DNA from 3 places in the Rhizobium sp. SL42 genome. Region 3 is predicted to be linked to each of the others. Evidence: predicted binding sites of a transcription regulator. Region 3 holds the regulator's gene; each other region holds the start of a gene.
The links. Region 3 encodes LexA, which represses DNA repair genes until DNA is damaged. Its sites were predicted from a motif close to TGTTCNNNNTGTGTTCNG; they were not measured.
Positions count from the first base shown of each region.

Region 1: IM739_RS01745 (helicase-related protein) is a predicted target of LexA. The motif match lies at 5,701-5,718, and genes of this name have one in related genera.
Region 2: IM739_RS02245 (metallopeptidase family protein) is a predicted target of LexA. The motif match lies at 1,857-1,874, and genes of this name have one in related genera.

Region 1 is NZ_CP063397.1:389,507-396,963, reverse strand. It holds gene rpmF (50S ribosomal protein L32) at 118-303, shown strand; gene IM739_RS01780 (hypothetical protein) at 442-846, shown strand; gene phaR (polyhydroxyalkanoate synthesis repressor PhaR) at 910-1,488, opposite strand; gene IM739_RS01770 (acetyl-CoA C-acetyltransferase) at 1,716-2,897, shown strand; gene IM739_RS01765 (beta-ketoacyl-ACP reductase) at 3,078-3,803, shown strand; gene IM739_RS01760 (glycine zipper domain-containing protein) at 4,048-4,302, opposite strand; gene IM739_RS01755 (DUF3309 family protein) at 4,330-4,482, opposite strand; gene IM739_RS01750 (alpha/beta fold hydrolase) at 4,415-5,503, opposite strand; gene IM739_RS01745 (helicase-related protein) at 5,895-7,457, shown strand, end outside.
Region 2 is NZ_CP063397.1:500,197-507,653, reverse strand. It holds gene IM739_RS02260 (HpcH/HpaI aldolase/citrate lyase family protein) at 1-172, shown strand, start outside; gene IM739_RS02255 (DUF1737 domain-containing protein) at 169-375, shown strand; gene IM739_RS02250 (SDR family oxidoreductase) at 421-1,170, opposite strand; gene IM739_RS02245 (metallopeptidase family protein) at 1,295-1,735, opposite strand; gene IM739_RS02240 (hypothetical protein) at 1,895-2,842, shown strand; gene IM739_RS02235 (Y-family DNA polymerase) at 2,883-4,292, shown strand; gene IM739_RS02230 (error-prone DNA polymerase) at 4,292-7,457, shown strand, end outside.
Region 3 is NZ_CP063397.1:2,570,933-2,578,389, forward strand. It holds gene gltA (citrate synthase) at 1-943, opposite strand, end outside; gene IM739_RS12200 (ComEC/Rec2 family competence protein) at 1,254-3,740, shown strand; gene lexA (transcriptional repressor LexA) at 3,821-4,540, opposite strand; gene IM739_RS12210 (HlyD family type I secretion periplasmic adaptor subunit) at 4,865-6,208, opposite strand; gene IM739_RS12215 (type I secretion system permease/ATPase) at 6,221-7,457, opposite strand, start outside.

The DNA of each region.
Region 1 (7,457 bases), 1.9 Mb from region 3:
CTGGTCAAAGCCCCGGATGGCATGTATAAGCCCGCCAAATTCCGAGATCGAGACAGGTGCTGTTCGGCCTCATCTGGGCCGCTAAACCTGTTTTGTCCGTCACGTGGAGTAAGTGAAATGGCTGTACCTAAAAGAAAAACAAGCCCGTCCAAGCGCGGTATGCGCCGCTCTGCAGACGGTTTGAAGGCCCCGACCTATGTCGAGGACAAGAACTCTGGCGAACTGCGCCGTCCACATCATATCGATCTGAAGACCGGTATGTATCGCGGCCGCCAGGTCCTGACGCCGAAGGAAAGCGCATAATCTTCGGATTTGCGTGAGCATTTTTAAAAGGCCGGCCTTTCGCCGGCCTTTGCTTTTTTGTCGAACGCACCGATATAGCCTGCGGCAGATCCGCTCGACATCCGGCAAGGATCCTGCGCCAACACGAGGATCCGCCATATGTTTGCCGCCGTGCCTCTGATGCTCGTTCCGCTCGCCCTTTACAATCTGGTCATGATTGGCTTCTGGGGCGGGGGAATTGCGGCATTTTCCGATACCGTCATGTCCGTTGCCATGCTGTCGGGTGCGCTGTGGACCCTCAGCCTTGGCGATGTCCTTGTTCTCGTCGCTCTGGTCGTCCTGTTCATCGAAGTGTTGAAGGCGACGCGCAGCGGTCGCGGGTCATTGCTCAATCACATGCTGTCGATGCTTGTTTTCATCGTCTTCCTGGTCGAATTCCTGCTGGTGAGGAATGCTGCGACCCCGATTTTCTTCATGCTGATGACGATCGCCTTCATCGATGTGGTGGCGGGCTTTGCCATATCCAACCGTGCGGCCGGACGGGACGTTTCGATCGGGCTCTGACGCTTGCACCCGTTGCCTGTCGCGGAAAACAAAATGGCCGCGAGATGATCGCGGCCTATTCGGTCAGAGACTATCGAGCTTGTTTTGAAGGGATCGGAGCTGTTCCTTGAGCTCATCGATATCCTTGGCCTCAGCCTTGCGCGTTTCCTTCGCTGGCTGCTGACCGGCGACAAAGGGCGAAAACATCTGCATCGCCTGCTGGAACATCTCGGTGTTGCGCTTGACCTGTTCTTCCATCAGCTGGATCGGCATCTGCAGGTTCTTCGACATCGGATGGTCGCCGAAAGCGCGTGTCATCTGTTCGCGCATCTGCGTCTGCTGCTCTGTGAAGGCGGTCATCGAATGCTCGAGGAAGCTCGGGACGACCATCTGCATCTGATCGCCATAGTAGCTGATCAGCTGGCGCAAGAAGGAGATTGGCAGAAGCGTATTGCCGGTCTTGGATTCCTGCTCGAAAATGATCTGGGTCAGGACAGAGTGGGTGATGTCATCGCCGGACTTGGCATCCTGCACGACGAAATCCTCGCCCTTCTTGACCATCTTGGCCAGGTCCTCAAGTGTCACATAGGTGCTCGTGCCGGTGTTGTAGAGGCGTCGATTGGCGTATTTCTTGATCACGATATCGCCATCGGCTTTGGCCATGTCTGTCTCCTAACCCGTCGTTTTTGGTTAATTTTTGCTCTTCCCGTCGAGAATGTAAGCGCAAAAGAAGGCTGGTGACAATCTCTTTGTGCAATGCACGAAGCGCATTTGACGAATGTCAGCAAGTTGCAACCAAAGAACGAAAGCGGCACTCCAATCCCGTTTGACACCGGATGAAACCTTTGTCAGGTTCTTGCCAAAGATCGACAAACTGGAGGATACGTCCCATGAGCAGCCCATCCATCGTGATCGCCAGCGCGGCCAGAACTGCGGTCGGTTCCTTCAACGGTGCTTTTGCCACCGTTTCAGCCCATGATCTGGGCGCGGTCGCCATCAAGGGCGTGCTTGAGCGTGCCGGTGTCGAGGCGGCGGAAGTCGATGAAGTCATTCTCGGCCAGATCCTGACCGCCGGCCAGGGGCAGAATCCGGCCCGCCAGGCGGCCATGAAGGCGGGCATTCCCCAGGAAGCAACGGCCTGGGGGCTGAACCAGCTTTGCGGTTCGGGTCTCCGCGCCGTGGCGCTAGGCATGCAGCAGATTGCAACCGGTGATGCCAAGATCATCATTGCCGGTGGCCAGGAATCGATGTCGATGGCACCGCATTGCGCGCATCTGCGCGGCGGTACCAAGATGGGCGACCTGAAGATGGTCGATACCATGATCAAGGACGGCCTGACCGACGCGTTCTACGGTTATCACATGGGCACCACCGCCGAGAATGTTGCCCGCCAGTGGCAGCTTTCGCGCGACGAGCAGGATGCATTTGCGCTTGGCTCTCAGAACAAGGCCGAGGCGGCCCAGGTCGCCGGCCGGTTCAAGGATGAAATCGTGCCTGTGGTCGTACCTGGGCGCAAGGGCGACGTGACCGTCGACGCCGACGAATACATCCGTATTGGCGCGACGATGGAAAGCATGACCAAGCTGAAACCCGCCTTCGACAAGGAAGGCACCGTGACGGCCGGCAACGCTTCCGGCCTCAATGATGGCGCAGCCGCCGCTTTGCTGATGACGGAGGCGGAGGCATCGCGCCGCGGGATTGCACCGCTCGCAAGGATCGTGTCCTGGGCCACGGCCGGGGTCGATCCGCGGATCATGGGCACGGGCCCTATCCCTGCGTCGCGCAAGGCGCTGGAGCGTGCCGGCTGGAAAGTCACCGATCTCGATCTCATCGAAGCCAATGAGGCCTTTGCCGCGCAGGCCTGCGCGGTTAACAAGGATCTCGGCTGGGACACGTCGATCGTCAACGTCAACGGCGGTGCGATCGCGATCGGCCATCCGGTTGGCGCGTCGGGTGCACGCATCCTCAACACGCTTTTGTTCGAGATGAAGCGCCGCGGCGCCAAGAAGGGTCTTGCAACCCTCTGCATCGGCGGCGGCATGGGTGTCGCCATGTGCCTCGAAGCTTTCTGACGCCTTGGGCGTGAAGGAATGGCGAGTGTAGGCATGGAGAAGCCGGCAATGGCTTCACGTATCTTCATCCGAATATGAGGCTGTCCCGGTTCAGGCCGGGGGCCCCAATCTGCGCTCAGCGTGAGGGAACCACGCTGCCAAGTGTTGCCAGACAATCCAGAACAACATGGGGAGGAAGAAATGAGCAGAGTTGCATTGGTAACGGGCGGCACGCGCGGCATCGGCGCGGCCATATCCGTCGCACTCAAGGCTGCGGGCTACAAGGTGGCGGCAAACTATGCCGGCAATGACGAGAAGGCCAAAGCCTTCGAGGCCGAAACGGGCATTCCGGTGTTCAAATGGGATGTCTCCGTCTACCAGTCCTGCGTGGATGGCATCGCAGCCGTCGAAGCCGCGCTTGGTCCAGTCGAGGTCCTGGTCAACAATGCGGGCATTACCCGCGATGCGATGTTTCACAAGATGACGCCGGACCAGTGGAGCGAGGTGATGAACACCAATCTCACCGGACTGTTCAACATGACGCATCCGGTGTGGAACGGCATGCGCGACCGCAGTTTCGGCCGTGTCATCAATATTTCTTCGATCAACGGTCAGAAGGGGCAGATGGGGCAGGCCAATTATTCGGCAGCAAAGGCCGGTGATCTTGGCTTTACCAAGTCTCTCGCACAGGAAGGGGCTGCCAAGGGCATCACCGTCAACGCGATCTGCCCCGGTTACATCGGAACCGAAATGGTGCGGGCCATACCTGAAAAGGTTCTCAACGAGCGGATCATTCCGCAGATCCCGGTTGGTCGCCTGGGCGAACCGGAGGAAATTGCCCGTTGCGTGGTGTTTCTGGCTTCCGACGATGCGGGTTTCATCACGGGTTCGACCCTCTCGGCGAATGGCGGGCAGTTCTTCGTGTGATGTTCAATATGTGCTGTCGGTCGATTAACGATTGGCAGCACATATCTGGATCCGAACCGTTAACATCCACCGTTTTCTATGGTTAAGTAATTGTTATTCAACACTATATAGTGGTGAACAAACCAGGAAAGCCGTTGCGTCCGCGATTCGTCTCCGTTTCGTTCTGGCTTTGACCAATAGGTTAATTCGGAAGACAGAAAAGCCGCCAAACACAAGGTTTGGCGGCTTTTTCCGTGGTCTCGACTTAGCGGCAGCGCGCCTCGTAGGTCCGGCCATAACGGTCGCGATAGACGCAGTAACCAGCGCGTTCCTGCGAGTTGCCGATCAGGGCACCGGCAACACCACCGACGGCCGCGCCAACCGCTGCGCCACGAACGTTGCCGGTGGCCACGCCACCGATCACGGCGCCCGATGCCGCGCCGATCGAGGCGCCACGTTCGGTTGCGGTGCAAGATGCAAGCGGAGCAATCAATGCCAGTGCAAGAAGGGTCTTTTTCATTGTTCCAGTCCTTTCGACAACGTCGCGTTAGATTCGGCCCATCAGCATCAGGATGATGAGGATGAGAAGTACCAGTCCCAAGCCGCCGGACGGGCCGTAACCCCAGCTGCGACTATGACCCCAGTTCGGCAGAGCGCCGATCAGCAGAAGAATTAGAATGACGACAAGAATGGTACTCATAAGGGGCCTCTCCTAAGCCTATGGGAAACATCGTGTTCTGTGCTGGTTGAACGCCTTCCGCTTTGATTTGTTCCATCGGATTTGCGAGAGCGCCGAGCAATCTGTCGAGATGGCTCGGCATGCGATTGCCACTGGCTTTGTGAAGCGATGGCAGAATGAACCTCGTCTGGCGGGCGTGGACGAAGCTTTCCACGATCCTGTCGGTCTGCGTCTGGTGCTCGACCATCGGCAGATGGCCGCAAGCACTGAGGATGACGGTTTGTGCCTGGGGCAGAAGCTTCGACACGCGCAACTGGTGCGCCGGCGGGACAATTGCATCGTTGGCGCCGACAAGATTGAGGATCGGCATGCGCAGGTATTGCAAGTCCGACAGGAGGCTCGTTCCGGACATGAACCGGATACAGGCGGCGATGTCTTCCGAGCGGCCGCGCAACAGATTTTCGCGAACCTTCTCCATTGCGAAGCGGGCGCGATTGTTCTCCCATGGGCACGACTTGTCATACACACATTCGACAGAGCCCCAGCGAAACTGCTCGCTGGTCGAGATCCAGCGACGAAAGAACTGGCGAAACAGATAGGGGCCCATGTGCGGAATGCGCAGCAGGCGTGCCGCCAGTCGTTCCTGCCCTTCGAAACGACCGCAAGCGAATGCGCCCATCAGGATCACCGACCGGACAAGTTCCGGATGATCGAGGGCGAGCAGCAGGGAGATAAACCCACCGGTCGAGTGGCCAATCAAAGTTACGGGCCGTCCGCCGAAATCGCGTCGTATGGCGGCGGCAAGCGCTTCGGTTACCTTCTGCCGCGTGATGGGCTGCCGCGCTATGGGATCGCCGAGGGTGTCGAGACTCCAGGGATGGTGGCCGGGAAGGGGATAGGCTGCGGTCCGACCCTGCCGGGTGATCCCCGGCGCATAGGCATGCCAGAACGCCGGCGCCATGACCATGCCGTGCAGAAGCACGAAGTTCTGGCCATCGTGCTTGCGGCTAATCCATTCGGCGGGTGGAAGCGTCAGTGTCATTTCAGCGATACCTCGGCTCTCTTAACGCGGAGAGGAAAGCCGAGGTTCCGTGACCGGAACACGTTAATATCGACCTGTCAGTTGCCTGAATGCCGATTCGGTCGATTCAGCATATGGTGGGTAAAGGGGCCTGTCGGGCCGAGATGTAGCCGTGAACAAATCCTGAATCTGTCCGAGTCTGTGATTCGTCTCTGATTCGTTCGCACCCTGTTCCACCGGTTAATTTGCATGCAAAAAGATGATTCTGATCAAGGGTTTGCCCGGTTTTTCCCGGCGCGTGCGACAAGCGGCTTGCCTTTGATGCACTTCATCGCCATTTGTTGCCCAGGGTCGCCTCCCCCCTTCGGTACGGCGGCCCTGTGAATCGGAGCGGTCGTTGAATACCCAACCCATGATCCTGAGTGGCCGCAGCGTGACAGCCGTGCTGGGGCCAACGAATACGGGCAAGACCCATTTCGCCATCGAGCGCATGGTTGCGCATGGTTCGGGGATCATCGGACTGCCGTTGCGGCTGCTTGCCCGTGAGGTGTACACCCGCGTGGTCGAGCGTGTCGGTGTGCAAAATGTCGCGCTGGTGACCGGCGAGGAAAAGATTTCGCCGCCGAATGCCCGTTTTTCGGTTTGTACCGTCGAGGCCATGCCGCGCGAAACCAAAGCGTCCTTCGTGGCGATCGACGAAATCCAGCTCGCCGGTGATCTCGAGCGCGGGCATATCTTCACCGACCGGCTGTTGCATCTGCGCGGACGTGACGAGACCCTTCTGCTCGGCTCGGCGACGATGAAGCAGATCCTGATCCAATTGTTGCCCGGCATCACCATCGTCGAGCGGCCGCGGCTGTCACAGCTGTTTTATGCCGGACAGAAAAAGATCACCCGGTTGCCGCAACGGACGGCGATCGTGGCTTTCTCTGCCGACGAAGTCTATGCCATCGCGGAATTGATCCGTCGCCAGCGGGGTGGTGCCGCCGTTGTGCTTGGCGCGCTCAGCCCGCGTACGCGCAATGCCCAGGTTGGGCTCTATCAGGAAGGCGATGTCGAATATCTGGTCGCGACCGATGCCATCGGCATGGGGCTCAATCTCGATGTCGATCATGTGGCTTTCGCCCAGGATCGCAAATTCGACGGTTTCCAGTTCCGCAATCTGAATGCCGGAGAGCTCGGGCAGATCGCGGGTCGCGCCGGACGGCATTTGAAGGACGGGACCTTCGGCGTTACCGGTCGCGTCGATCCGTTCGATGACGAATTGGTCGAGCGGCTGGAAGCGCACCAGTTCGATCCGGTCAAGGTCCTGCAATGGCGCACATCGCATTTTGATTATTCTTCCGTGGCGGCTTTGCAGCGCAGCCTGGATGCGGCACCGAGGGTTGGCGGGCTGACGCGGGCCTTGCCGGCCATCGACCAGCAGGCGCTCGAGTTTCTGGCGCGATATCCCGAGGTCATAGACCTTGCCAATCGCCCCGAACGGGTCGAGAAGTTGTGGGAGGCGTGCGCGCTGCCCGATTATCGGCGTATTACGCCCGCACAGCATGCCGACCTGATTCAAAGCCTGTTTTTCGATCTGGTTCGGCTGGGTGCGGTAAATGAAGATTTTCTCGCCGAGCAGGTTCGCAGGGCCGACCGGACTGATGGGGAAATTGATACACTTTCTGCGCGAATCGCGCAGATCAGAACTTGGACATATGTGTCGAACCGGCCCGGTTGGCTTGCCGATCCGACACACTGGCAAGAAAAGACGCGGGAAATCGAAGACCGATTGTCCGATGCGCTACATGAACGGTTGACGAAACGCTTTGTTGATCGCAGGACATCTGTGCTCATGAAGCGCTTGAGAGAGAATGCAATGTTGGAAGCTGAAATCAGTGTGAACGGTGATGTCTTCGTTGAAGGGCATGCCATGGGACAACTCTCCGGTTTCCGGTTCACGCCGATTTCCGGGGCCGAAGGTTCGGATGCC
Region 2 (7,457 bases), 2.0 Mb from region 3:
GGATATCGCCCATGCGCGGCTGGTGGTCGCGGCATTTGCCCGGCCCGACAGTGCCGGGTTGAACGTCATCAATGCGGATGGCCGGATGATCGAACGGCTGCATCTCGAAGAGGCGGAGCATCTGCTCGCCAAGCTTCAGAACATTCAAGACAGAAAGGTCCATGCAACGTGAAAGTCTATCGTTTCCTTACCGGTCCCGACGACGCGAACTTCTGCCATCGGGTGACCGATGCGCTGAACAAGGGCTGGGAACTGCATGGCGCGCCCAGCCTGTCGTTCAATGCGGCGACCAACCAGATGCATTGCGGCCAGGCGGTGGTGAAGACCGTGCATGGCAAGGACTATGATCCGACGATGAAGCTCGGCGAACAGTGAGGCGCCTGTTGACCCGGGAGATCGGTCTCTTCCGGGTCGATTGCTTCACTTGACGGCCGCATTGCCGCCATCGGCATAAAGGGCCGAGCCGGCGACGAAGCTTGCCATCGGACCGGCGAGGAAAAGGGCGGCCTGGGCGATTTCCTCCGGACGGGCGATGCGCTTCAAGGCATGCAGGCCGGCGGCCCATTGCTTCTGGGCCTCGTCGCCGGCCATGGCCGTATCGGTTCCGCCCGGAAGAAGCGCATTGGCCCTGATGCCCTGGCTCGCATAGTCGGCGGTGATCGCCTTCACCAGACCCATGATGCCGGCCTTGGAGGCGGCATAAGCGCCCATGCCGGGAATGCCGACGCTGGTTCCGACAAAGCTCGAGACGAAGACCAGCGCGCCGGCGCCGCGTTCCAGCATGGCAGGAATCTGGCAGCGGGCGGCAAGGAAGCTGGAGGTCAGGTTTGCAGCCAGCGTGTCCTGCCATTCCGGCAGCGTGACATCTGCGAGCGGCTTGAGCGGACCGATGGTTCCGGCATTGTTGATGGCGATGTCCAGGCCGCCAAACTGGTCGGTTGCGACACGGACCAGCGCTTCATGGGTTTGCGCCAGGGCAACGTCGCCGGGCACGGCGATGGCCCTTCCGCCCTGGCTGCGAATGGCCGCGACGACCTCTTCCAGAGCCTGGCTGCCCCTCGCATTGAGGACGAGCGATGCGCCCTGTGCCGCAAACAACAGGGCGGTTGCGCGGCCTATGCCGGATGAGGCGCCGGTGATGATTGCGGTTTTGTGCCTGATGCCTGTCATGGAAACCTCCTTGTCTCGGAGGTTCACGGATAGGGGCGTCGCCGGGCGGCGGCCACCCGATTCATGCGGGCGTTTTCCGCCTCCGCTGCCGATGCCTGGCTTGGGAGCCGAAATGTCTGTGGTCCTAGCGCTCGGCGGCTGCGTCTTCGGCGCTTTCCTCGATGCGTTCCATGTCGTCGTCGGACAGGCCGAAATGGTGGCCGATCTCGTGGATCAGGACATGGGTGATGATGTCGCCGAGGGTTTCGTCGTTTTCGGCCCAGTAATCGAGGATCGGCCGGCGATAAAGGGTGATCCGGTTCGGCATTTCACCGGTTTCCATGGTGAAACGCTCGGAAATGCCGCGGCCCTCGAACAGGCCCAGCAGATCGAAAGGCGTTTCCAGCGCCATGTCCTCGAAGATCTCATCCGTCGGGAAGTCGCTGATCTCGATGATCAGCTCGCCGGTCAGCGCGCGAAACTCCTGCGGCAGGTGGCCATAGGCCTCGATCGCCAGCGACTCGAAGGTGCTGATCGTCGGGGCATGGCGTTCGCGCCAATCTTCAGTCTGGTCAATGCGGGCCATTAGAACTCCTAACTACCGCCGACATATAGGCATTTCGCCCGCGCATTTCGAGGGCAAATCCAGTCAAGGAATAAATTCACAATGAATCCGGTTGACTCTTGGGCGGAGCTCTGGAATCCATAGGAACATAAAGAGAACATTCTGACAGGAGAGATCGTCATGGGCGCAGGCCCTCAGGCGCAGGAGCAGCTTTTTGCCCTCAGACAGGCGGTCGCCCTGATCGAGGGAAAGGCCAGCCATGCCGCCCGAATGGCGGCCGATCCGGGTCATGCCGATGCCCCCCTTCGCAGCCGGATCGCCGCCAATCCGGATGCTGCCGGGCCGGATGTTGTGGGGTCTGGCAATCGTGATTTCGACCAGCTGATGGCCGAGATCGCGGTTGCCGGCACCATGGTGGAAATCCGCAGCGCGCGCATGCAGGATGCCGGTGCGGCGAGCGGTTTTGCGTTTGCGCTTTCGCGCCTGCTTGACGGCCGGAACGGCACGCCGCGCCGTAGCCTTCTGATCGCCGATCCATTTGCCAGCCGCGAAACCGGCCTTCTCTATGCGCCGGGGCTTGCCGATTTCGGGCTCGAGGCCGGTGAAGTCATCCATGCCCTGCCACGGCGCATCGAGGATGCACTCTGGCTGGCGGATGCGGCACTTTCGTCGCGCGCATTTTCCGCCGTGCTGCTCGAAATGCATGGCAATCCGCAGAAATTCGGGCTGACCGAAAGCCGCCGCCTTTCCCTGAAAGCGCGGGCAGCCGGCGGGACGCTCTTTCTCCTTCGCCAATCGGGAGAGGAGGAGGCATCAAGTGCTTCTCTTCGCCTGCTGGTCGAACCTGCACCCGCCATGGCGCGGGTATTGTCGGATGGCAGTCTGCTTGGCGGCAGCATCGGCCATCCCGTTTTTCGTGTCCTTGCCGAAAAGTCCCGATCGTCGGGGGTTTTTGCGCTTTTCCTGGAGTGGATCATCCATGACCGCCGCCTCAAGCCTCTCTCTCCTGCCAGTTTCGTCATCCCTTCCGGATCGGCGTATCCTGGCGATCTTCTTACCCCGTCTGGCCACAGACAGGCTGGCGCGCCGCCGCTGGGGGCTCTCCTGGCGTTCGAACGGGCGTCCTGAGCACCCTCCGGTCGTCTGTGCCGGGCGGGTTGCCAACAGCATGCGGCTGACGGCGCTGGACGATGAGGCCGAGGCGATCGGTCTCAGGATTGGCCAGGGGCTGGCCGAGGCACGGGCCATCTGCCCGAGCCTTGACGTGATCGAGGCGGATGCGGATGCCGACCGCATCTTCCTTGATGCGCTGGCCGACTGGTGCGATCGCTACACGCCGCTGGTCGCCGTCGATGACGAGAGCGGCTTGATGCTCGACATCAGCGGCTGCGCCCATCTCTTCGGCGGCGAGGAAAAGCTGCTTGACGATCTTCTACGCCGGCTGACCTGTTTCGGCCTGGATGTGCGCGGATCGATTGCCCCGACGCCGGGGCTTGCCTGGGCCGCGGCGCGCTTTTCCGGCCCGCCGATCATTCCGCCTGCGGATGTGCCGGCGGTGCTGGCCGGCCTGCCGGTCAAGGCACTCCGGCTTGCGAGTGAGACCTGCCTGAAGCTCGCCAAGGTTGGCCTGAAGCAGATCGGCGAATTGATGACGGCGCCACGGGGGCCGATCATGCGGCGTTTCGGGCCAGAGCCGCTGTTGCGTCTTGATCGGGCGATGGGCCGCGAAGGTGAGCCGATTTCGCCGCGGCGACCGCTTGCCATGCTTTCTGTCGAGCGACGCCTGGCGGAGCCGATCAGCATGGAGGCACAGATTCTCGATCTTGCCGGCCGGCTTGCCTGCGGCTTGAAGGCGGGGTTGCAAGCCCGGGGCGAAGGCGGACGGCTGTTCGAGCTTTTGCTGTTTCGCGTCGATGGTCGGGTTTTTCGCATCGAAGTCGGAACGTCGGCTCCCCTGCATGATGCGGTGCGGATCCGGTCGCTGTTTTCGGAGCGCTTGTCCGTGTTGCGCGATGATCTTGATGCCGGCTTCGGTTTCGAGTTGATCAGGCTCAATGTGCTGCGCAGCGAGAGCCTGTCGCCCAGCCAGCCGCATTTCGACCAGGAGGCCGAAGCGGAGGGGCGCTTCGGGCGATTTCTCGACCAGGTCTCTGCCCGGCTCGGGCCGCGCTGCCTGACGGTGCCGACGGCACTTGCCAGTCACTGGCCGGATCGTGCTGCGCTGCTGCAGCCTCTGGGTGACGGCCTACCATCACCCGCGGCGCCGCTTCTGGCACCGCAACGGGGAATGCGGCCGCTCCGGCTGTTTGCCCGGCCGGAACCGGTCGAGGTGACCGCCGAGCTGCCGGATGGTCCACCGGCCCTGTTTCGCTGGCGCCGCAGCCGGCATCGGGTGGCGCGTGCCGAGGGACCGGAGCGTGTTGCGCCGGAATGGTGGATCGATGGCGAGGCAAGCCCGCCGCGTGACTATTTCCGCATCGAAGACAGCGCCGGCCATCGTTTCTGGCTGTTCCGCGAGGGACTTTACGAGCGTGGCCCGCATCATCCTGAATGGTATATGCAAGGGGTGTTTGCCTGATGGAGCCCGTCTATTTCGAAATCGGCGCGCGCAGCAATTTTTCCTTTCTCGAAGGGGCTGCTCATCCGGAGGATCTCGTGCGGGCTGCACGGGAGTTGAAGCTTGCCGGCCTGGGGCTTGCCGACCGCAACACTGTGGCGGGTGTGGTGCGTCTGCATGCGGTGGCCAAGGCCAACAATTATGCGTTTCGGCCGGGTGCTCGGCTGGTCTTCGCCGATGAAACGCCGGAGCTTCTCGCCTATCCGATGAACCGGCAGGGCTGGGGTAACCTGTGCAGGCTGCTGAGCGCCGGCAATCTGCGTTCGCAGAAAGGATGCTGCACGCTTTACGAGGCGGACCTGTTCGAATGGTCGCGGGATCTGCTCTTTGCCGCGATGCCGCCCCCGCTTGCCGACACGCATCAGGTCCTGGAGTTCCGCCGTCGGCTCGCGCGCCTTTTGCCTGTTCTTGACGGCCGGCTCTATCTCCTCCTGGTTCCACGCCATGACGGGCGGGATCGCTTGAGTTTTGCCGAAGTCGCAAGCCTGGGCAAAGCCCTGAAGCTGCCGCTTCTCGCCAGCAACGACCCGTTTTATGCCATTCCCGAACATCGACCGCTCGCCGATGTCGTCACCGCCATTCGCGAACATGTGACGATCGCACAAGCCGGTTTTCGGCTCGCCACCAATGCCGAACGACATCTGAAGGCGCCGCGGGAAATGGCGCGCCTGCTCCGGCTTCATCCCGAGGCGATCGCAGCCACCAGCGAATTCTTTAGCCGGCTTCATTTTTCGCTTGACGAACTCGGGCATCAATATCCGGATGAAAGCGTAGACGGCGAACAGCCTGCACAGGCCTTGCGCCGGCTGACCTATGAGGGGGCTGCCCGGCGCTTTCCGGATAAAGACATTACCGAAAAGGTTGCGATGCTGCTGGAATACGAGCTGAACCTGATCGGCGAGAAGAAGTACGAAGCCTATTTTCTCACAGTGCAGCGGATCATCAACTATGCCCGCAGCAAGGATATCCTGTGCCAAGGGCGTGGATCGGCGGCCAATTCCGCCGTCTGCTATTGCCTCGGGATCACCGAGGTGAACCCGGAAAAGACGACCCTGCTTTTTGATCGCTTCATCTCGACCGAGCGTGACGAGCCGCCCGATATCGATGTCGATTTCGAGCATAACCGGCGCGAGGAGGTGATCCGGTTCATCTACGAGGCCTATGGGCGCGAACATGCGGCGCTGACGGCGGCGGTGATCAGCTACCGCGCCCGTTCGGCCGGTCGCGAAGTCGCCAAGGCCTTCGGCCTGTCGGATGACGTTCAGTCGGCGCTGGCCGGTTCGATCTGGGGCTGGTGGACAAAAAACTTCACCGAGGAGCAGGCCAAGGCGGCCGGGCTCGATCTGGCCGATCCGACAACCCGGCGCGTGATGGACTACGCCGACCAGTTGCAGCGTTTTCCGCGTCATCTGTCCCAACATGTCGGCGGCTTCGTGATCACCCGCGACCGGCTCGACGAGGTCGTGCCGATCATGAACACGGCCGATGGCCGGTACATGATCGAATGGGACAAGGACGATCTTGATGTGCTGAAGATCCTGAAGATCGACGTTCTGGCGCTCGGCATGCTGACCTGCCTGGCCAAGGCCATGAAGCTGCTGGAGCAACATTACCGGCGCACGGAAACGCTTGCCTCGATCTTCGACGATGACCAGCCAGCGGTCTATGACATGATCTGCCGGGCCGATACACTGGGCGTCTTCCAGATCGAGAGCCGGGCACAGATGAGCATGCTGCCGAGACTGCGGCCGCGGATTTTCTACGATCTGGTGATTGAGGTGGCGATCGTCCGACCGGGGCCGATCCAGGGCAATATGGTGCATCCCTATCTGAGAAACCGGCAGGAATTCCGAAAGCATGGCCGGCAACCGACCTATCCGAATGCGGAACTCGTGCCGGTGCTGGAGCGGACACTCGGCGTGCCGCTTTTTCAGGAACAGGCGATGCAGATCGCGATTACCGCGGCGGGCTTCACGCCGGCCGAGGCCGACCGGTTGCGGCGGGCGATGGCAACATTCCGGCGGACGGGACAGGTCAGCGATTTCAAGACGCGTTTCGTCGACGGTATGCTCGGGCGGGGCTACGAGCGGGAGTTTGCCGAGCGTTGCTTCAGCCAGATCGAGGGGTTTGGTGAATATGGCTTTCCCGAAAGCCATGCGGCGTCCTTTGCGCTGCTCGTCTATATTTCCTGCTGGTTCAAGGCCTTCTATCCGGATGTGTTCTGCGCAGCCTTGCTCAATTCCCAGCCGATGGGGTTTTATGCCCCGGCGCAACTGATCCGCGACGCGCGCGAGCATGGCGTCGAGATGCGCCCTGTCGATATCAATCATTCCGAATGGGACAACGGGCTGGAAGCGGGGGAGTACGACCGTGCGCGGATCTCGCCGCGTCATCGCGAGATGGCCGGCGTCATCCTGACGGAAAAGGCCGTACGGCTGGGATTGCGGCAGGTCAAAGGTGTCTCGAAGGTGGATATGGAGCTGCTCGTGGCGCAACGCGGATCGGGCTATGATTCGGTGCGTGATCTCTGGCTGCGCACGCGCCTGCCGCGTTCGGTGATCGAGCGGCTGGCGGATGCCGACTGCTTTTCGTCGCTTGGTCTTGGCCGGCGCGATGCGCTGTGGGCGGCGCAGGCGCTGGACGGAGACCAAGCGGTGGAAATGCTGCCGTTGTTTGCAACGGTGCCGCAGGAGGATATCCATGGCGAGGCCGAAATGGCGCTGCCACGCATGCTGCCGGGTGAAGAAGTGCTGAGCGACTACCGCGCGCTGACATTTTCGCTCAAGGCGCATCCGGTGTCCTTCCTCAGAACAGACATGGCGCGGGCCGGCCTCAGCCGTGCCGTCGACCTGGAGACCCTGCGCAACGGCGACTCGATCCAGATTGCCGGACTGGTTCTGGTGCGCCAGAGGCCCGGTTCTGCCAAGGGCGTCATCTTCATGACCATCGAGGACGAGACGGGCGTCGCCAATATCATCGTCTGGCCCAAGGTCTTCGAACGGTATCGGGCGATTGTCATGGGGGGCCGTTTCGTCTGTCTGCGCGGCAAGCTGCAAAAAGCGGATGGCGTCATCCATGTGGTTGCCGATCACCTGGTCGATGCAACGGTCCGGCTCGGCATCCTGC
Region 3 (7,457 bases):
GCGGATCGTAGTTCTTGTAGACGCGGTGGCCAAAGCCCATCAGGCGGAACGGGTCGTTCTTGTCCTTGGCGCGGGCGATGTATTCCGGAATGCGATCAACGGTGCCGATTTCCATCAGCATGTTGAGTGCCGCTTCGTTGGCTCCGCCATGTGCAGGGCCCCAGAGGCAGGCGATTCCGGCCGCGATGCAGGCGAACGGGTTGGCACCCGAGGAGCCTGCCAGGCGAACGGTCGAGGTCGATGCGTTCTGCTCATGGTCGGCGTGCAGGATGAAGATGCGGTCCATGGCGCGGGCGAGAACCGGGTTCACCTGGTATTCCTCGCAAGGAACGGCAAAGCACATGCGCAGGAAGTTCGACGCATAGTCCAGGTCGTTCTTCGGGTAAACAAAGGGCTGGCCGATATGGTACTTGTAGGCCATGGCGGCGATCGTCGGCATCTTGGCGATCATGCGCAGCGAAGCGACCATGCGCTGGTGCGGATCGGTGATGTCGGTCGAGTCGTGGTAGAAGGCCGAGAGCGCGCCGACCGTGCCGACCATGACCGCCATCGGATGGGCGTCGCGACGAAAGCCGGTAAAGAAACGGCTCATCTGTTCATGCACCATGGTGTGATGCGTGACACGATGGTCGAAGTCCTTCTTCTGGGCGGCTGTCGGCAGTTCGCCATAGAGAAGCAGGTAGCAGACTTCCAGGAAGTCGCCCTTCTCGGCCAGTTGCTCGATTGGATAGCCGCGATGCAGGAGAACGCCTTCGTCGCCGTCGATATAGGTGATCTTGGATTCGCACGACGCCGTCGAGGTGAAGCCCGGGTCGTAGGTGAAGGCGCCGGTGTGCTTGTACAGGGCAGCGATATCGATCACGTCAGGGCCGATGGTTCCACCCTTGACGGTCAGGTCAACCGTCTGTTCGCCGAGTTTCAAAGAAGCGCTCTTGTCCGTCATGCTAATCCTCCGGAATTGGCGGGACGGCGTCTCGATAAAAGGCGCCATCGGTTAAGCGTATGGATGTAGCTATATGATACGGAAGTTAATGCCAAGCTATCCAAAGGGCAAATTGTGCATCGCGAAATCGGCAACAATCGAACCGATCGGTTCTAATCGTTTGAAGTTGCAAAGGCTTTCCGACCTGGCCTTTATGCACGCATTGATTGTTGATGAAAAACCTTTAGTCTCTGGGCTTTAACGGGGCTTTTTCCCGGCAGTGGCGAGGGACGGGTTGCACGTGTCTGACTTGGCGCAGAGCGAGACCGCAATGGCCGACGCAGTCGCGCAAGGCGGTGCGGCGCTGCCCGATAGGTCGCCTGCGGTCGAACGGCAGGCAGTCGCTGCAAGACGGACCAACTCGCCTCTGATCTACTGGCGCGCACGCTGTGAAAGGCTTCCCGCGGTATGCACGGCCGCCCTCGCGCTTGAAGCGCGCCACGGCCATTTTTTTCACTTCGTACCGGTATGCCTCGGGACGGGGGCCGCGCTCTGGTTCGTCCTCCCTGCGCCACCACCGGCAGCCGTTACAGTCTGCATTTTTGCAGTGCTGTTGTCCGGCATCGGGGTGAAGAATGCGCCTGCATCGGCAGCACATGCCATGTTTTGCGCTGCAGCATTGTTCTGTGCCGGCATGCTGCTTGCGGAATGGCAGACGCGGAGCGTCGCAACCACTGTGCTCGACCAGCCGGTGGTGACGATCGTTACCGGGGTGGTCGAACGTCGGGAGGCGGGAGCCGCCGGGGAATGGCGCTATGTCATGCGGCTAACGGGTACACTTGAGCCGCAACTGCGCCGCCCGCCCGAGCGCATCTCCATCCTTGCCCGCAGCCGCCATGAGCCGCTGCCGATTGGTGCTACGGCAACCGGACGTGCCCGCCTGTCGCCGCCGTCAGGCCCCGCGCTGCCCGGAATGAACGATTTCGCATTTGCCAGCTATTTTTCCGGTATCGGTGCCGTTGGCTTCTTTCTCGGCCCACCCGCGGCGGTCACTCCGCCGCGGCTCACGCCCTCGCTTTCGGGGCCGCCATGGACTGAATCGGGACCGCAAACCGGCTACGAATACTGGGGTGAATTCTGGCAGGTGTTGGATCGGCAGTTGTTTGCGCTGCGCGACCAGATCTCCACCCGCATTCGAACCGTTGTGCCAGGCGATCCCGGCGCATTTGCCGCATCGATCATCACCGGTGAGAGGCGGTCGATGTCCAAGGGTGCAACTGAAGCGCTGCGTCTGTCCGGCCTTGCCCATATCACGGCGATCTCCGGCCTCAATATGGCGCTCGCTGCCGGGATCTTCTTTGTCGGCCTGCGCGCCAGCCTCAGCCTGTTTCCGGTCTTGGCCCAGGCCTATCCGGTGAAGAAGATCGCTGCGGCTGGCGCACTTCTGGCGGTAACCGGCTATGTGCTGATTTCCGGTTATCAGGTCTCGGCAGTGAGGGCCTATCTGATGACTTCGATCATGCTGGTGGCTGTGCTTGTTGACCGTCCCGCGATCAGCCTGCGCAACCTTGCTCTGGCCGCGACCATCATCCTGATCGTCCAGCCCTCTGCCGTGCTGGGCCCCAGTTTCCAGATGTCGTTTGCGGCCACCGCGGCGCTGATCGCCGGTTACGCTGGCTGGCGATCGAGACCCAGACACCTGCTTCCACGCTTTCGCGCGCGCAAATACGTCGTGCTTGCGACCTTGGGGCGCTTTTTCGGCGGGACGTTGGCGACCTCCCTGATCGGCGGACTGGCGACGGCGATATTTGCAATCAACCATTTTCATCGGCTTTCGACCCACAGCCTCGAGGCCAATCTGATTGCCATGCCGTTGATATCTCTGATTGTGATGCCGGCAGGCTTTGTTGCGATGATTCTCATGCCGCTCGGGCTCGACGCCCCATTCCTAATTGTCATGGGCTACGGCCTCGAATGGGTCCTGCTTGTCGCCCGGGAGATTGCAGGATGGGGTGACGGTTACGCGTTCACGCGTCAACCGGACTGGCTCCTGCCGCTGACCGTTGCCGGTTTTCTGCTGTTGACGCTTTTGCGCAGTCCTTTGCGTCATGCGGGGACCGTCGTGATGGCCGTCACCTTGCTGGCGGCGGCCCTTTCGAACCAGAAGCCGAGGGCCGATCTGGTCGTCAGTGAAGACGGGCGGTTGGTAGGATTCTGGCCGGGCACGACAGCAACGCCGACGGAGGGTGATCGGATCGCCACCAACCGCATCCGCCCGCCCGCTTTCATCTTCGATCAATGGCAGCCCGCGCTCGGCGTTACCGCCGCGATTGCGCCACAGACAATGTCCGGTCCTGCAGTCGACGCTGTTTCGCCGGACAGGCCAAGGCGCACGCCTCTGTCGGAAATGGAAATCTCTGTGGCCCGTCAACGGCTCGAAGATCTTCTCGCCTCAGCCGGCAACCGGTATTTCACCTGCACCAAGAGCGCCTGCGCCGCCGTGCTTGACGGTTGGCGCATCATCACGCTCGACCGCCACGAGGTGACGGGCATCGCCTGTGATCTAGCCGATCTTGTCATCGTTTCCCAGCGCCCGGGTTTTGACGACTGCCGGTCCGGCGCGCGGCTGATTTCGGCTGACAGTCTGCGCAGTAGCGGAACCCTCGAAATCTTCCTTCGTGATCGCTCCAGCCGCACGCTGACGATCGTCCCTTCCTTTGCCGGTCCGTCGCGTCCCTGGACGCGTCACCGCCTGTATGATTGGCAAAACGGTTCGCAAGCCGAAAGCCATTCGGCCGACCTGCTTTCCCAGCAGTAGTCTGGCAACATGGAGCGGAACCGGGGGAGAGCAGGCCAAATGGCGCGACCGAAAAGACGAGCAGACGCCGGCACGACCCGTCAGTGATAGCGGCGGATGAGGCCGACGAGCTTGCCCTGGATCTTCACCCGGTCTGGCCCGAAAATGCGCGTCTCGTAGGCCGGATTGGCCGCCTCCAGCGCGATCGATGCCCCACGCCGGCGAAAGCGCTTCAGCGTAGCCTCTTCGTCGTCAACCAGGGCCACGACGATGTCGCCGGGATTGGCGTTGGATGCATTGCGGATGATCACGGTGTCGCCGTCGAGAATGCCGGCATCGATCATCGAATCGCCCTTGACCTCCAGCGCATAGTGCTCGCCCGAGCCGATCATCTCGGCCGGTACGGTGATGTCATGGGTATTGTTCTGGATGGCAGAGATTGGAACACCTGCGGCGATCCGGCCCATGACCGGAACGCTCACCGATGCGGATCCGCCGTCAGGGGACGACTTGCTCGGCGCAGCTGGTGCCGGCGGTGTCTTGCCAAGGCTGCCTTCTATCACGCTGGGCGCAAAGCCGCGCCGTGGCTGCAGGCTCGGCGTATAGGCTTCCGGCAGCTTGATGACTTCAAGCGCTCGAGCCCTGTTCGGCAGGCGGCGGATGAAGCCGCGCTCCTCCAGTGCCGTGATCAACCGGTGAATCCCGGATTTCGACGCCAGATCGAGTGCGTCCTTCATTTCGTCGAAAGAGGGAGGCACGCCGGATTCCTTCATCCGTTCATGGATGAATAGAAGCAGTTCCTGTTGCTTGCGCGTCAGCATATGCGATGCCCCAATTGGTGAAACAAATACAGAACAGACACTATATGTTCCATATGTGTTCCGCAAGGGGATAAATTTCCGTGAACTTTGCATGTGATTTGCTGACCGACTGCGAAAAAAATCGCCAATGCCAATTTACTCGGGTGGCCGCGGCGCACCAAAGCCGTCGGCATAGACACCGTCTTCAATCGTAGCGACGGTGCGGTGTTCCGGGTCGATGGCATCGTGCGTTGATAAGTCCGTGCGGACAGGGCTCACGGCAGCGGTCTGTCCTGTGGCGCAAGTATTGGACCGGGGTTGGTGTAGCCCCCGGTCGCTGATGGGTCACTGTTCGGAAAAGGCGCGCGACATGCTGTCGGTAATCGGTCTGGCGATATAGTTGAAGAAGGTGCGCTCGTTGGTCTGGATCATCACTTCGGCCGGCATGCCGGGTGTCGGCGTGAAGCCATGAACCCGTGCCAGTTCCGTTGGTGGAATGTTGATCCGGGCGAGATAGACGTCATGCGGGGCGGTCGACGTATTGCCGGATTGCTGCAGCGCGTCCGCCGACAGGTAGAAGACATCGCCCTTGAGCACGGGCGTCGTTCTCTGGTTCAGGGCAACCAGCCGAATGGTGGCCGACTGGCCCAGCTTGACGCTGTCGATGTCGTTGCGCGGGATCTGAGCTTCGATGATCAGCGGCACGCCGGCGGGCAGGATTTCGAGGATTGCCTTGCCGCTTTCGATGACACCGCCGTTGGTGTGATAGTGGATCCGGACGACGGTGCCGGAAACCGGCGCATTGATTGTCGCGCGCTCGAGGATATTGGCCGCTTCCCGCAACTGCTCCCGCACCATGTCGCGCTCGCTCTGAATGGCCTGCAGCCGCTCGAGTGCATCTTCGCGATAGGCACTTTCCGCGCGCAACACTTCCTGCTCGCCCTTCGTCCGTTGTGCCTGGGTCTCGGCGATTTCCGCCTCAAGCCGTCCGATCTGGCCGTCCGCCTCGGCGATGGCCCGCAGCAGAGCCTTGACCTCGTTGGCCCGGGCCACGCCCTTTTCCAGCAGGATCTGCTTTGCGGCATATTCATCCTTCAGCAGTTCGAGCTGGCGGATGGACGCATCGCGTTGCCTTGTATAGCCAATTTCGCGGAATTCGAGTGCCCGGATGTTTTGTTGCAGCAAGGCGCTCTCGCTGGAGAGCTTTTGCCGCTGCGCCCTGAAATTCAGCTGCTGGCTGACCAGGATCGCCCAGACGTCGGGATCGCCGCGGTGTTCTTTCAGCAACGAGGAAAGATCCAGTTTCTCGACGGTCTCGAACTGCGCGGTCAGCCGCGCCGCCGTCACATCCAGTCGCATGCGGCGTAGGAACAGTTCACGTTTTTTCGCCTGGGCCGCAGTCTCGTCCAGTTGCACGAGAGCCTGTCCTTCGACCACCTGATCGCCTTCGCTGACGAGGATTTGCTCGATAATGCCACCCTCCAGATGCTGGAGGATCTTGTTCTGGCCGGTCGCGACGAAGCTGCCTTGGGCAATGACCGCAGCGGCAAGCGGCGCGGTCGATGCCCAAGTGCCGAACCCGCCGAAGGCGATGGCCATCAGAACGAGGCCGATAATCGTCTGCTTGCTGATCGACCGTGGCACGTCGGAATACCACTCGATATCGTGGACTTTGGCGATGTCTACCATGCACGTCGCCTCCTATTGCAGTTGATGGCCGAATGAACCGCCTTCGATGTCGATGCCGCGGGCTTGCAATGCCTTCAGCACATCCATGCGCATGCCGAACAAGGCGACGGTGCCGTTGACCAAGAGCAGGATCTTGTCGACGCTGTTGAGCAGGGCAGGGCGCTGGGTCACGGTGATCATGGTGATCTTTTGCTCCTTGGCATGCTGAAGCGCGCGCATCAGGGCCACGTCGCCGGCGCTGTCGAGGTTGGAATTGGGCTCGTCGAGAACCACCAGATGCGGGTCGCCGAAAAAGGCCCGGGCCAGTGCAATGCGCTGCTTCTGGCCGCCCGACAGGGGTGAGCCGTCGGCAGCCACCATCGTTTCATAGCCATGCGGCAGGCCCGCGATCATTTCGTGCACATCGGCCAGCATGGCGGCGCGGTAGATCTGCTCGTCATCGGCATCGGAGCGCATCCGGGCAATATTGGCCTTGATGGTTCCGGGGAAGAGCTGCACGTCCTGCGGCAGGTAGCCGATGTTTTCGCCGAACTGCCGCTGGTCCCAGTTGCGAAGGTCCATCAGGTCCAGCCGTACATTTCCGGATGTCGGCAGGATCGAGCCGACCAGCATCTTGCCGAGCGTGGTCTTTCCCGCACCGGAATTGCCGATGACGGCAAGCGAATCGCCTGGCTGGAGAGCAAACGAAATCCCGTTCAGCACGACCCGCTTGGTGCCCTGAGGCACATAGAGCAGCCGCTCCACGTCCAGCCGCCCCTCGGGCTTCGGCAGGTTGAGGCGCTCGAAATTGAGCGGTGAGGCTTTCAGCAGCGCAGCGATCCGCCCATAGGCGGCGCGCGACTGGCTGAACTGGTTCCATCCTTCGATCGCACCTTCGATCGGCGCCAGCGCACGCCCGGCAATGATCGAGGACGCGATGACCATGCCACCGGTGAGTTCACCTTGGATCGAAAGGTAGGCACCCCAGCCGAGCATCGTGACCTGCGTCAGAAGACGGATTCCTTTGGAGACCGCAGCGATTGCGATGTTCCTGTCCTGCGCAATCACCTGCGCCTTCAGCGATGCGGCCGTATCCTTGCCCCAGATGTGCACCGCCTCCGGTATCATCGCCAGTGCATTGATGATCTGCGAATTGCGGGTCATCGAATCAAGATGCAGGTTGGCCTTGATCTGTGCGGTGTTGGCGTCCGCAAATGGCACGGCCGTGATGCGCTGGTTTATCTGGGTGAAGATCAGCAGCAGGATCGCC